Regions from separate parts of the Vibrio sp. B1FLJ16 genome, predicted to be linked through region 2. Evidence: predicted binding sites of a transcription regulator. Region 2 holds the regulator's gene; the other holds the start of a gene.
What was found. Region 2 encodes PurR, which represses purine synthesis genes. Its sites were predicted from a motif close to TNANGNAAACGTTTNCNTNA; they were not measured.
Positions count from the first base shown of each region.

Region 1: purM (phosphoribosylformylglycinamidine cyclo-ligase) is a predicted target of PurR. The motif match lies at 4,250-4,269, and genes of this name have one in related genera.

Region 1 covers NZ_HG992749.1:2,188,049-2,195,465, reverse strand. The annotation lists gene fadE (acyl-CoA dehydrogenase FadE) at 1-271, opposite strand, end outside; gene lpcA (D-sedoheptulose 7-phosphate isomerase) at 627-1,202, shown strand; gene KHN79_RS09965 (class II glutamine amidotransferase) at 1,418-2,263, shown strand; gene purN (phosphoribosylglycinamide formyltransferase) at 2,329-2,991, opposite strand; gene purM (phosphoribosylformylglycinamidine cyclo-ligase) at 3,145-4,185, opposite strand; gene upp (uracil phosphoribosyltransferase) at 4,366-4,992, shown strand; gene KHN79_RS09945 (uracil-xanthine permease family protein) at 5,134-6,387, opposite strand; gene KHN79_RS09940 (DUF2066 domain-containing protein) at 6,819-7,417, shown strand, end outside.
Region 2 covers NZ_HG992749.1:1,978,122-1,985,538, forward strand. The annotation lists gene mukF (chromosome partition protein MukF) at 1-272, opposite strand, end outside; gene cmoM (tRNA uridine 5-oxyacetic acid(34) methyltransferase CmoM) at 287-1,066, opposite strand; gene elyC (envelope biogenesis factor ElyC) at 1,181-1,966, shown strand; gene torR (two-component system response regulator TorR) at 2,057-2,770, opposite strand; gene torD (molecular chaperone TorD) at 3,035-3,682, shown strand; gene purR (HTH-type transcriptional repressor PurR) at 4,120-5,124, shown strand; cyclic di-GMP riboswitch class I at 5,397-5,486, shown strand; gene KHN79_RS09000 (TfoX/Sxy family DNA transformation protein) at 5,603-6,196, shown strand; gene KHN79_RS09005 (TVP38/TMEM64 family protein) at 6,337-7,032, shown strand; gene KHN79_RS09010 (DUF2007 domain-containing protein) at 7,029-7,349, shown strand; gene KHN79_RS09015 (alpha/beta hydrolase) at 7,374-7,417, opposite strand, start outside.

The sequences.
Region 1 (7,417 bases), 210 kb from region 2:
CTTCTTTTTCGGTTTGAGACATAGCCGGAAGGACTTTTTTGAAAACAGCTAACGCCTTGCGGCTGATAAGCGACTGGCGAATACCTGAAACTGCGAATACAGCAATAGCAAGTATATAAACTGCCCAGCCAATAAAGCCTGCAGAGCCGGCGATAGTCAGCACTAACATGACAGCAGTCAGTAGACTGACAGATTTTACGAGTGACATGCGGTGATAGAGCGTAATGCCCAACACGGCGGTCATCGCAATAATTGAAAGCAAGATGTCCATATGTATTTTCCTTTTCAGACTTTATAAATGTTGTACGTCTGCTTCTGATAAGAGGTCTAACCAGCAATGTTAATTGTAAGCAAATTATTAATAAAATGTAAAACCAATGATTGGATAAAAAGTGATCTAAGTAGAGTAATGATTCTAAAGTTGCGATTTGGGTGCCGTTTTCTTAAGCAAAATACCAAGTTTATTACTGCTGCCGATCCAAATCTGCTGGTTCACTATCGACACTAATTCTCGTTTGTGGGTAAACTCTCTGTAACGAGATGTCTGGTGCGGAAATCGCGTCAGGACAATTTGCCAAGGTAATGCAATTACATACCAAAGGCCGACATAATAAAGAGAACGTCTTATGTACCAAGATCTGATTAGAAATGAGTTAAATGAAGCTGCTGAAGTGCTCAACAAATTTTTAAGCGATGACCATAACATTGCTCAAATTGAAGCGGCTGCAAAAATGATTGCGGATTCGTTTAAGCAAGAAGGTAAGGTTCTGTCTTGTGGTAACGGTGGTTCACACTGTGACGCTATGCACTTTGCTGAAGAATTGACAGGTCGCTACCGTGATAATCGCCCAGGTTATGCTGGTATCGCGATTTCGGATCCAAGCCACCTTTCTTGTGTGAGTAACGATTTTGGTTACGATTTTGTTTTCTCTCGTTATGTGGAAGCGGTTGGCCGTAAAGGTGACGTTCTGTTTGGTTTATCGACATCTGGTAATTCAGGCAATATCCTTAAAGCAATTGAAGCGGCAAAAGCAAAAGGTATGAAGACCATTGCTCTGACGGGTAAAGACGGCGGTAAAATGGCTGGTCTGGCGGATATCGAAATTCGTGTACCGCACTTTGGTTACGCAGACCGTATTCAGGAAGTACATATTAAGATTATTCATATCGTCATTCAGCTGATTGAAAAAGAGATGGAATAATACCAATCTAAATAAGTACTTGATCATTCTTGCTGGTTAAAATCGCTGATAGCTGCGTTATAGATTTTGCAATTAGAATAACTAGTTAAAGCAATCTATGCCTTGTTCTAAATGATTTTTCCTGAGCAATACATTGACCACTTACTTATCCAGATTGGTATAAAGTTTCGCAGCTTTTATCTGAGTTGCGGTATAGGTAAGGAGTTCGTTAAACGATGTGTGAGTTGCTCGGCATGAGCGCCAATGTTCCGACTGATATTTGTTTCAGCTTTACAGGCTTGATGCAACGTGGAGGCCGTACAGGCCCGCACCGGGATGGCTGGGGTATCACGTTTTATGAAGGCAAAGGTTTCCGGACTTTTAAAGATCCTAAACCTAGCTGTGATTCTAAAATTGCTGAACTGGTGCAGAACTATCCGATTAAAAGCCGTGCAGTGATCAGTCACATTCGTCAGGCAAACCGGGGCGGAGTTAATTTAGAAAATACTCATCCGTTCACACGTGAGTTATGGGGTAAGTACTGGACTTTTGCTCACAATGGTCAGTTGACGGACTATCAGGATTTGTACACAGGACGGCATCGTCCCGTTGGGCAGACTGACAGTGAATTGGCTTTTTGCTGGCTGCTGAAACAGATGGAAGACCGCTACCCAGAGCCCCCGCAAGATATGGAGTCCGTTTTTCTCTATATTGCTAAGTGCTGCGATCAACTGAAGGAAAAAGGTGTATTCAACATGCTGCTCAGCGATGGAGAGTACGTTATGACCTATTGTACCAATCACTTATACTGGATCACGCGCAGAGCTCCATTTGGCAAAGCGGCTTTGCTTGATGAGGATGTGGAAATTAACTTCCAGGAAGAGACGACGCCTAACGATATCGTTTCTGTGATTGCGACTCAGCCTCTTACCGGTAATGAGGAATGGCAGCGAATGAAGCCTGGCGAATATGGCCTGTTTCATTTAGGTGAGTTAGTTAAAAACAATGCTAATGAGCTGTCAGATGTCGCGTTCGCACCAAAGAAAGTAGCAAGTCAGGCTCCGACAGAACCACTGGAATAGTTAAATCCTTCCATTTGTAAAAAAGGCAGTCAATTGACTGCCTTTTTTCTTGGAATTAAAAGAGGTTACTCTTCTTCAGCGGCTGCATAACCATGAGGCCCAAGCGCTTTGCCATCGAGCCACGCTTTGCCCTCTTGCATCTTTAGTCTTTCTTCAACAAGCCATTTGGTGACCATAGGGTAGATGCTGTGTTCCTGAGTCTGAACACGTGCAGCAAGCCTAACGGCGTCATCATCTTCAAACACCGGTACTTTTGCCTGCAGAATCACCGGACCGCCATCAAGCTCTGGAGTAACGAAGTGGACACTTGTGCCGTGCTCTTTATCTTTAGCATCAATCGCGCGCTGGTGGGTGTGTAACCCCGGGTATTTTGGCAGCAGGGAAGGATGAATATTGATCATCTTACCCATGTAATGCTTTACAAACTCGTTGCTGAGAATACGCATGTAACCAGCGAGAATTACCACATCGGGTTGATACTGGTCGATTTGTGTCATCAGTTCTGCGTCAAATGCTTCACGAGATTCAAAAGCTTTAGGATCTACAAAATGGCCATCAACATTAAATTGCTTTGCACGTTCTAACCCATAAGCATCCGCTTTATTTGAGAAAACAGCCGAGACTTGTGCGTCAGGTATGTTGCTTTCGCACGCTTCTAAAATAGCTTGTAAGTTGCTGCCGTTTCCTGAAATGAGGACCACTATGTTTTTTAGGGTATGGTTTTTCATGATGTTGGGACTGCCTTGATCCTGTAGGTTTGAGTTGCGTAGCTTCAAAAATTACCTGCTATTAGAAAGGGTTTTGTTGTTCTAGATAGCAAAATGAGGACCTAGTAATCTAGTGTCCCCATTATTTTTTATATTTTGAGCAAGCAGCGCAAATTATTTGATTTCAACTTGCTCTTCGCTTGCTTCAGCTTGAGCGATTTCACCAATCACCCATGCGTTTTCGCCTTCTTCTTTCAGAAGTGCAACGGCCGCGTCAGCCTGATCTTTTGGCAGAGCAACAATAAGACCAACACCACAGTTGAAGGTACGGTACATCTCGTGTGTTTCAACGTTACCTTTTTCTTGCAGCCATTGGAAAATAATAGGCCATTCCCAGCTCTTGCCGTCAATTACCGCTTTCGTGCCTTCAGGCAGAACGCGTGGAATGTTTTCCCAGAAACCGCCACCTGTAATATGAGAGATTGCATGGATATCGTGCTTCTCAATCATCTTAAGGGCTGATTTGATGTAAATCTTAGTTGGTTCCAGAAGGTGTTCGCCAATAGTGCGGCCTTCTAGCTCTTCGTTTTTGTCTGCGCCAGAAACTTCAAGGATCTTACGGATTAGCGAATAACCATTTGAATGAGGACCGCTTGAGCCAACTGCGATAAGTGCGTCACCTGCGGCTACTTTCGTGCCGTCGATGATGTCTTCTTTTTCAACCACACCAACACAGAAACCTGCTACGTCGTAGTCTTCTCCTTCGTACATGCCCGGCATTTCAGCGGTTTCGCCACCAATTAGCGCACAGCCTGCTTGCACACAGCCATCTGCGATACCAGAAACAACGTCTGCTGCTGTGTCTACGTCCAGCTTACCTGTCGCGTAGTAATCAAGGAAGAACAGTGGCTCTGCACCTTGCACGATTAGATCGTTTACACACATCGCAACTAGGTCGACACCGATAGTATCGTGCTTGTTCATATCCAGGGCTAGGCGAAGTTTTGTGCCTACACCGTCAGTACCTGAAACTAATACAGGTTGTTTGTATTTCGTCGGTAATTCGCATAAAGCGCCAAAACCACCGATACCACCCATCACTTCAGGGCGACGAGTGCGTTTTACCGCACCTTTAATACGATCTACAAGCGCGTTACCCGCATCAATATCAACACCAGCGTCTTTATAGCTAAGAGAAGAGTTATTACCACTCACAGGGAAGTCCTCGGTATTTAAGTTGGATATGAAAACGGCGCTATTCTACCAGTGCTTAAATACAGATAGCAAACGTTTGCGCAGGTTTTTTTCTTTAGTGATATATCCTGATTTCCCTGCAAGAATTATGTATAATCTGAAGGTTTGATTAAATATAGCTAACTATAGCCGGAGATAGACATGAAAGTTGTTGAAGTAAAACACCCTCTAGTAAAACACAAAATTGGTCTAATGAGAGAAGGTGATATCAGCACTAAGCGTTTTCGTGAATTAGCGACAGAGGTCGGTAGCTTACTTACTTACGAAGCGACAGCAGACTTTGAAACTGAGAAAGTTACTATCGAAGGTTGGAATGGTCCGGTAGAAGTTGACCAGATTAAAGGTAAAAAAGTAACGGTAGTGCCAATCTTGCGCGCTGGTCTGGGTATGATGGATGGTGTACTTGAGCACATGCCAAGTGCACGTATTAGTGTTGTCGGTATCTACCGTGATGAAGAAACACTTGAACCAGTGCCTTACTTTAACAAGTTAGCTTCTAACATTGATGAGCGTATCGCACTGGTTGTTGACCCAATGCTTGCAACAGGCGGTTCTATGATCGCAACTATCGATCTTTTAAAAGAGAAAGGTTGTAACCAGATTAAAGTACTTGTTCTGGTAGCGGCTCCTGAAGGTATCGAAGCATTAGAGAAAGCTCACCCAGATGTTGAGCTATACACTGCCGCAATCGATGAGAAGCTAAACGACAAAGGTTACATCGTCCCTGGCTTGGGTGATGCGGGTGATAAGATCTTCGGTACTAAGTAATTCGTTCTTTAGTGAATAGTTAACCCGAATAGAAAAAACAAAGGCTTGGTTTTCACCAAGCCTTTTTTGTATCTCTTATTTCTTAACAAAGAGTTAGAAGAATAAAAGGCACCGCTTTAATAGAGACGGTGCAGACGAAAATTACTTCGCGCTTTCTTCTTCCATTTGTGCGTTGTCCACAACGTGGTTTTCACCCAAATCGTCTGGAAGTACCAGGTTAAGAATGATTGCCACGATACCACACAGGCTCACACCTTGGAGGCTGAATTCGCCAATACCGAAAGCCATACCGCCAATACCAAACACTAATGTAACCGCAACGATAACAAGGTTACGAGATTTATGAAGGTCAACGTGGTTTTTGATAAGTGTATTCAGACCTACAGTTGCGATAGAACCAAACAGTAGGATCATGATGCCGCCCATTACAGGGACTGGAATAGTCTGAAGAATCGCACCTAATTTACCAACCAAAGCCAGGACGATCGCTGTGATCGCTGCCCATGTCATGATCACTGGGTTGAATGCTTTAGTCAGCATAACTGCGCCAGTCACTTCGCTATAGGTCGTATTTGGTGGCGCGCCCACCATTGCTGCTGCCATAGTCGCAACCCCGTCGCCAGCGATAGTGCGGTGCAGACCCGGCTTTTTAAGGTAGTTTTTACCAGTGACATTTGAAATCGCTAACATATCACCTACGTGTTCTACAGCAGGTGCTATCGCCACCGGAATCATAAACAGAATCGCGTTAATATTGAATTCCGGTGCCGTGAAGTTTGGCATTGCCAACCATGCAGCTTGTGCTACCGGAGTGAAGTCAACCACGCCGTAAGCAAGAGACACTGAGTATCCCGCTAAAATACCGCCTGCGATAGGAACCAGCTTCAGAAAGCCTTTTGCAAATACGCTCAATGCAATGGTAGTTAATAGCGATACCGCTGAAATTATTAGTGCCGCATCACCATTAACCAGCTGAACCGCGCCATCACCCGTTTTACCAATTGCCATGTTTACTGCTGTTGGTGCCAGACCAAGACCGATAACCATAATAACTGGGCCAACAACAACAGGTGGCAGAATTTTATGGATAAAGCCCACACCGCGAACTTTAATCATCGCTCCAAGAGCAATATACACCATACCTGCCGCGAGTAAGCCGCCCATTGTTGCGCCGATACCCCAAGTCTGGATACCGAACATGATAGGAGCAATAAACGCGAAAGAAGAGGCAAGGAAAATTGGAACAGATCGTTTAGTGATTAATTGGAAGAGGAGAGTACCGACACCGGCACCGAAGAGTGCAACGTTTGGGTCAAGGCCTGTCAGAAGAGGCACGAGTACCAAAGCACCAAAAGCGACAAAGAGCATCTGAGCGCCTTGTAACGCATTTTTCATAATAATTCCCTATTAAAGATACGCAGACAAATTCGGCGAATAATATCATTTAGCAATCGTTTGCAACAATGATTAGATCAAACTTTTTTATGATTTCACATCGCTAAAGTATGTATTGAGAGAGATTTGGTAGCAAAATTGTCTGATTTATGAGCGTGAATTCATATTTTATGAGATTTTCGGCAAAGAAAAGTATGAAACAACGTGCTTCTTACATTTGAGGTACTACAAGAGCATTACGATACTATTTAAGTCCTACAAACAAGTAAGAAGGTTCTAGGGCGTAAAGATTGGCGAATTAATGTACTCTGATTAGTGTGCATCAAATAACGATAAGTTGTTTGAATTTGAAGCTATTTGCCCGGGTTTGCCTTGCCCAAGGTTTGATAGTTGCTTATCATGCGGTTTCTTGTTTAGAGGAAAATGAAACTATGCGCTATTTAGCTCTCTTACTGATAGGTTGGATGTCCCTGCCAGTTTATGCACTGACTAAGGTAGATATCTATCGTGCCGAAGTGGTCATTGATAGTGAGCAGGAGAACGGTGAATCTTTGGCTCGTGAACAAGGCATGAAAGAAGTCATTGTCAGAGCGACTGGTTCTCAGTCTTCATTAAGCCATCCCGTTGTTGAAAAAGCGCTGAGCTCAAATTCGCGTTATATATCGCAACTCAGTTATGGTCAGGTTAATGGTCAGCCTGGTTTGAAGATGCGCTTCAACGGCGGTCAGATTCATACTCTTCTAACTCAGGCGCAGTTGCCTACATGGTCGACTTACCGTTCGAATATTCTTGTCTGGGTAGTGGAAGAACAAGCCTATGAGCGTAGCATCGCCTGGGAACATTCAGACTCGCAGAATCTTTCACGGTTGCGTGACTCGGCAGATGCCCGAGGGCTGCCTATCACATTTCCTGTCGGTGATTTTGAAGATGTCACAGGTGTAAATGTGTCCGATGTCTGGGGTGGCTTTGCCGAACCAATTGCAAAAGCCAGTCAACGTTATCCGGTTGAAGCCGTGCTTGTTCTGCGTGT
Region 2 (7,417 bases):
AGACGCTGCTTAACCATCTCGTTGATGGCGTTGTTGGCTCGAAAAGCAGAGGCTTCGCCCGTCTCATCAAAAAATCGAGTGACGATAGCGAACGCATCATGCAGTTCACCTTCACCCAATTCATCGTCAAACCTTTCATTACTCAGTACCGCGATAGCAATCAAAAAAGCCAGTCGCTCTGTGGTCAGGTTCAACGAGAAATCTTGCTGCTTAACCCAGCCAACCAATTCATCTATTGGTTGATCTGCAGCATTGAGAGTCATCTCACTCATTGTTATTCCTGTTTTTATTTCTTTTTGGCCCACACGTGAATGTAGCGGCCCAATGAGAGGTATGGCTCTTGTCGACAAAGTTGTTTTTCTAGCGCCAATACATCTTCAAACTCGTAATCACCCATGTACTGCATATTACCTATGTAATCACTGAATGAGCGGATACCAGATTTACCACAAATACTGAACCCCGAGTTTTCTATCCACTGATAGACTTCTTCTGGCTTCAGGCCTTTTTGCGGCTGTAGTTTAAATCTTTTTCGGTGAGGCATGCCGTCCAGCACATGTGGTATGTTTCCACACACCACATTTTTGTAGACCAAACCATGGTGGTTATAGAACATCACCGAAGCGATACCTCCCGGTTTTACTTGTTCCAGCACGGTTTCTAGAGCGCTCCTGGGATCAACCAGCCACTCCATCACAGCGTGAAACATAACAAAATCCACCTGACTTTCCATGTGCTCGCCAATAGATTGCACCGGTGAATGAATCAAGCGATACTGCTCAAGCAAACCATTATTTTCAATATTCTGTTTAGCTAGTTGCAGCATTTCCGAAGATAGATCACATAAAGCGACACGATGTCCGAGCTTAGCAAGCTTTTGAGACATTTGTGCTAAACCACCACCAGCATCTAATACTTCCAGAGGTTGCTGTTCTGCCTCTAATTCACTTAGAATCTGTTGAAAATCTTCCCACACAATGATTTGACGGATCTCTCCTTTGTCGGAGCCGTATATATTTTTTGCAAATTTGTGGGCGATATCGTCGAAATTGCGGTCTTCTGTCACTTCTGCTGAGTTATCATTACGGATTGTGCCGCTATTCTGGCACAAGAAAAGCAGGAATAAAGAGGGTTATTCCCATTTTTATTGTCAATTGATGTTTTTTCGGACTATTTATGTATGTTTGAGCTGAAAAAAGTTGTGTCAGCCTTGCTGATGCCCCTACCAGCACTGTTGCTGATAGGCTTATTGGGCCTTGTCCTCATTAGTTTTACTACCAAACGTAAAACTGGCTGCTTCGTTGTTTTATTTTCTTTTGTCGGAATTTTCTGTGTTGCGTTCCAACCTGTCTCAACCAAGCTTCTTATGCCTCTAGAACGTGAGCACAAAGCATTTTTGCCAGTGTCCGGCACTATCGACTACGTTATGGTTCTGGGTAATGGCCATATCGTCGACGACGAGATTCCACCGACGTCTCAGTTAAGTCGCGCAGCCCTGATGCGTTTAACCGAAGGCATTCGCATTTTACGTATGTATCCCGGTGCAAAGTTAATTCTATCCGGCTATGCGGGTGGTTCTGAAACCAGTCATGCCCGAATGATGGCGAACGTCGCTCTCGCTATCGGCGTTGCAAAATCCGATATTATTTTATTGGAAGACGCAAAAGATACCTGGGAGGAAGCTCGTCAAGCTGCGGCGTTTGTTCAGCAGAAGAATATTGTCCTGGTGACCTCGGCTAGCCACATGAGCCGTTCATTGTATGAGTTTCATGCCGCGGGAATTAAGCCAATCCCAGCACCGACTAACTTCTTAGCGAGTGAGGAAATCACCCAGTCCTGGGATAAATACTCGCCTAAAGCTCGCTACTTAGAGCAAACCGAAGTTTTCTGGCATGAGTATCTCGGCAGTATCTGGCAACGCATGCGTGATACTGTCGCTGATACGCCTATGGTTGAGCCTAAATAGCAATCGTACTGGCTGCATTACATTCGGCAGCTTACCAGTACCAAAAAGGAGAGCGAATGCTCTCCTTTTTAAATTCTCATCTTCTGTGTTTTAATCACCAGCGAACATATAACCTTCACCATGAACCGTCACAAAAATTTGCGGGTTCTTCGGATCAAACTCCATTTTAGCGCGCATTCGTCGAATCAGAACATCGATAGTACGGTCATTAGGCGCATCAACACGATGACTGATCATATTCAAAATACGTTCGCGACTTAATACTTTGTTCGGGTGTGAAGATAGAGCAACCAGCAGCTCATATTCCGCTTTCGTTAATTTGACAGGTTCACCATTTCGGCTGAGCGCACGGCGTTGAATATCAAATGTCCACTCGCCAAAACGTACAATATGTTGCTCGTTTGCTTCGCTAGCGGCTTTACTCGACCCGTCACGCGCAATCGATATACGCCATAACAGATTTTTTACTCGAACTAGTAATTCCCTGAGTTCAAAAGGCTTGGTGACATAATCGTCTGCCCCCATTTCCAGGCCAACAATTTTATCAATGCTATCCGTGCGTCCTGTGACTAATATAATACCAATATCCGATTGGCTGCGTAATTCACGCGTAAGCATCAGGCCATCTTCGCCCGGCAGGTTAATATCCAGCATGATAAGGTCTACTTTTTCCGCTTGCAGTACTTCCCGCATCTCTGCGCCGCTTTCTGCTTCGCTCACAGTATAACCTTCACTTTGGAAATAACCCGCTAACTTACTTCGAGTTACAATATCATCCTCTACGACTAATACGTGATAGCTCATTTACACCACTTTCCGTCATTTATTATCAGAGTTTTATTCTATTCATAACTATTAACATTTCTAGTCACAGACACACGAAAAAGCAATATTTAACGATTTTGTTGACTCAAAACAAGCTTACCGGACACTGTTAATAAACAGACATATTTCCTTATAAAACTTCATAATTATAGTTACTGCTGTTCATTTTATTTGATTACACTTAAAGGACATTCGTTATTTATATTCTGATGCAAAACATAAAGCATAATTCAGGAGCCTGAAATGCAAGAAGTGAAAGCTTTTAATGAAAAACGTGCCGAAATTTACTGGTGGTTTTCTAGCTTGTTCGCCAAAGAGCTGACCGACAAAGATCTAGAGGCTTACCACAGTGTAGAAATTCGTAGTTTTTTAGCTGGCTTAGGTGAAAACGAGTCTCTGAAACTCGCGGTTAATAACCTCGTCGATGCACTAAACCGGCTGCAAGACCGTGAAGACGCTCAGCTTGAATTAGCAGCTGACTTTTGTGAATTGTTTCTTAAAACAGAAAAGTACGGTGCTCTGCCCTATGCTTCTATGTATATCGGTAAATCTGGTTTACTAAACGATAAGCCAGCGGAAGAAATGGCAAAGTTGATGGCAGATTTTGGTGTACAAGTCGATGACAAACTTAACGAACCTGCTGATCACCTAGCCGTAGAACTCGATTTTTTGGGCAACATGATCATTCGCTCCAACGAGTACGAGCAGGAAAAGCATATGGAAGAAGCCTTTGTTCAGCAGAACCATTTCATTGAGCATCAACTCATGTCTTGGTTGCCTCAATTCTCTGCAAAGTGTCATCAATTAGATGAGTTTGGTTTCTATGCCAGCGTTGCACAATTACTCGTTGCATTTTGCAAACTAGACAGTACTTATCTTACTGGTGAATAGGCATTGTCTTTTTTCAGAAAATTCTCACACCAGGTTTGCGGATTTTCTCTTGCGTTAACCTGATTGAAAACACTAACTTTTTTAGCCATCAAAATGTGACTTGAAATACGCAAAATTATTGCTGTTATTATTGCGAGCTCGTCCATATAGAGCTAAAATGTGAACGCAAACGATTAAATATGATTTTCATGTAAACCGCTGAAATAATAGCGGTTTTTGTGTTTTCTTTACAGGTTGAAGTTCGCTATTTCGCTCAATTTAGGAAAATCGGCAGCCTCAGCCTATTATATCGCTACAAACCTTTTACTGTTTCAGGAGAAACCAACGCTATGCGAACTCTGTGTGCAAGCGATTATTGCACTGAGTTTGCGAAAGGGATTAGGCAGAACGGTTTATCTTCAATGGTATATTAAGTAGCTCGATACAGGACACCATTTATGGCCACTATAAAAGACGTTGCTCGATTAGCCGGCGTTTCAACCACCACAGTTTCACACGTTATCAATAAGACGCGTTTTGTTGCAGAAGCAACGCAAGAAAAAGTTATGAAAGCAGTTGATGAGCTTAACTATGCACCAAGTGCGGTTGCTCGCAGTCTGAAATGTAACTCAACTCGTACTATTGGTATGTTGGTAACGCAATCGACTAACCTGTTCTTCTCTGAAGTCATTGATGGTGTTGAGAGCTACTGTTACCGTCAAGGTTACACACTGATCTTATGTAATACCGGTGGTATCTACGAAAAGCAACGCGATTACATTCGTATGCTTGCGGAAAAACGCGTTGATGGGATCTTAGTCATGTGTTCTGACTTAACGGAAGAGCTAAATGAGATGCTCGACCGCCACTCTAACATTCCAAAAGTTGTCATGGACTGGGGTCCGGAAAGTTCACAAGCCGACAAAATCATGGATAACTCAGAAGAAGGCGGTTACATCGCAACCAAATATCTGATCGAAAACGGTCATACTGATATTGCTTGCCTAAGCGGCCATTTTGATAAGTTAGCCTGTAAAGAGCGTATAGTCGGCTTCCGCCGAGCAATGGCAGAAGCAAACATTCCTGTGAATGAAGACTGGATTCTTGAAGGGAATTTCGAGTGTGACACTGCTGTTTTGGTTGCGGATAAAATTACGGCAATGGAAAAACGCCCAACAGCGGTTTTCTGCTTTAACGATACGATGGCATTAGGCCTTATGAGTCGCTTACAGCAAAACGGCATCAAGATCCCTGACGATATTTCCGTAATTGGTTATGACAACATTGAGTTGGCAGAATACTTCTCTCCGCCATTGACGACGATTCACCAACCTAAACGTCGTGTTGGTAAAAATGCGTTCGAAATTCTACTAGAACGTATTAAAGATAAAGACCACGAAAAACGCATTTTTGAAATGCAACCAGAGTTGGTCGTCCGAAATACGGTAAAGAAACTTAACTAACTCTCCATAAGCGCTCTTAATGAGCGCTTATTTTTATCCAGATAAATTAAATTTTTAGTCTCTTTATCGTAGTCCCATACCGTAAAAATAACATTAGTAAAGCACTGTTTTATATAATTACAATCCATATCACACAGTAACTAGCTCATGCATAATCACATCTTTTACATATGAACAAGCACCCATAAATACCTTGCAATTTTTTGAAGGAAAATCACATTTTGATCGCTAAAACGTGATGTTAATTCAAGATAACAAGTATCCTCATATGGTCACGCACAGGGCAAACCATCCGAAAGGGTGGGACGCAAAGCTTCCGGCCTTAACCATTTGATAGAATGAAAGGTAGCGGGGTTGCCGATGGCAAATATGCATATAATGAGTTTACCCTTTAATGACATTATTCTTGTATGTATTTGCTATTCTCTCGGACCTGACTTTTGGTGGCGTAATATTAATTACACCGAGATAACACATCATGGATAAACCGATACTCAAAGATTCTATGAAGCTATTTGAGCCACTTGGCACGATCAAGTCGCGCTCTATGTTTGGTGGCTTCGGGCTTTTCGCAGATGAAACGATGTTTGCACTTGTTGTAAATGATCAACTTCATATACGAGCAGACCAACAGACTTCATCTAACTTCGAGACACAAGGACTAAAACCGTACGTTTATAAAAAGCGTGGGTTTCCGGTAGTTACTAAGTACTACGCGATTTCCAACGACTTATGGGAATCAAGTGAGCGCTTAGTCGAAGTGGCGAAGCAGTCATTAGAACAAGCTAAATTAGAAAAAAAACAACAAGCAACTAGCAAGCCAGACAGATTGAAAGATCTGCCTAACTTAAGGCTCGCTACAGAGCGAATGCTAAAAAAAGCTGGTATTGAATCAGTAGAACAGCTTGAAGAAGAAGGTGCACTAAGCGCTTATAAAGCGATACGTGACTCTCACTCAGCAAAGGTTAGCATTGAACTGCTCTGGGCCTTAGAAGGCGCAATAAACGGCACTCATTGGAGCGTCGTACCTCAATCTAGACGAGAAGAGTTGAAAAACGCTCTTTCGAGATAAGTATTCAGCTAAATTTCCTTAAACTTCTAAAACCGCAGCTTCGTCTGCGGTTTTTTTTTGAAATTTTTTTCTGCCTCAAGCTGTCTATACCTACTGTATCCGTTATGAGTTGGGAAAAGGTAACCCTTCTGGAGTAAAATATGAATAAGAAACTGATTTTTGGGTTAATCCTACTGTTAACGATCATTGTACTGGCTGCAAGTTTTAGCCAATACCTCACTTTAGAGAACGCCAAAGCTCAACAAGAAGCGCTAAACGCGTATATCGAGCAAAATTTCCTGTTTGCCGCGACCCTCTATTTCCTGATTTACGTTTTAATTACTGCGTTTTCAATCCCCGGCGCTGCTGTGGTGACCTTACTGGGAGCCGCACTATTCGGTTTTTGGACCAGCTTAATGTTAGTCTCATTTGCGAGCACCATAGGCGCTACCCTTGCTTTCCTTAGTAGTCGCTACCTATTAAGAGATTGGGTTCAAACCAAGTTCGAAAATAAACTTTCTGCGATCAATAACGGCGTAGAAAAAGACGGCGCATTCTACCTGCTTTCATTACGCTTAATTCCTGTCTTCCCGTTTTTCCTGATTAATTTGTTGATGGGACTGACTCCGATGTCAGTGAGTCGATTTTATCTAACAAGCCAAGTCGGTATGCTCCCGGGCACTGCTGTATACCTGAACGCCGGTACACAGTTGGCCACAATAGATAGCCTTTCCGGTATCGTATCTCCCGGAGTTTTAGCATCATTTGCTTTACTGGGCTTGTTTCCTATTATTGCCAGATGGGTGATGAATAAACTAAGACCCAATCAAACTGAGCAAAACGGACATCTTCAATGAAAATATTTATTGCCAAAAACCCTGCAGAGGCGCATATCGTTTGCGGCTTACTTAAAACTGAGCAAATACAGTGCGAAGTTCGCGGTGAAGGACTTTTTGGTTTAAAAGGTGAGCTGCCGTTCAGTGATGAAACCGATCCCTACATATGGTTGTTCGCGCCTGAACAACAGATGAAAGCTTCGGTTATTGTTGATGCTTACCAGATGCAGGCTCAGCCAAATACTTACCAGGATTGGCGCTGCTCAGTGTGCTCAGAAATGAATGAGGGGCAATTTGGAGCGTGTTGGCGATGTGGTCATCAAATAGATGAGCATTAGGCTGCTCTAAAACAAATTGGAATATTAAGCTATTAAGCACTGCTGCTTAATAAACTCAATCGAATGCT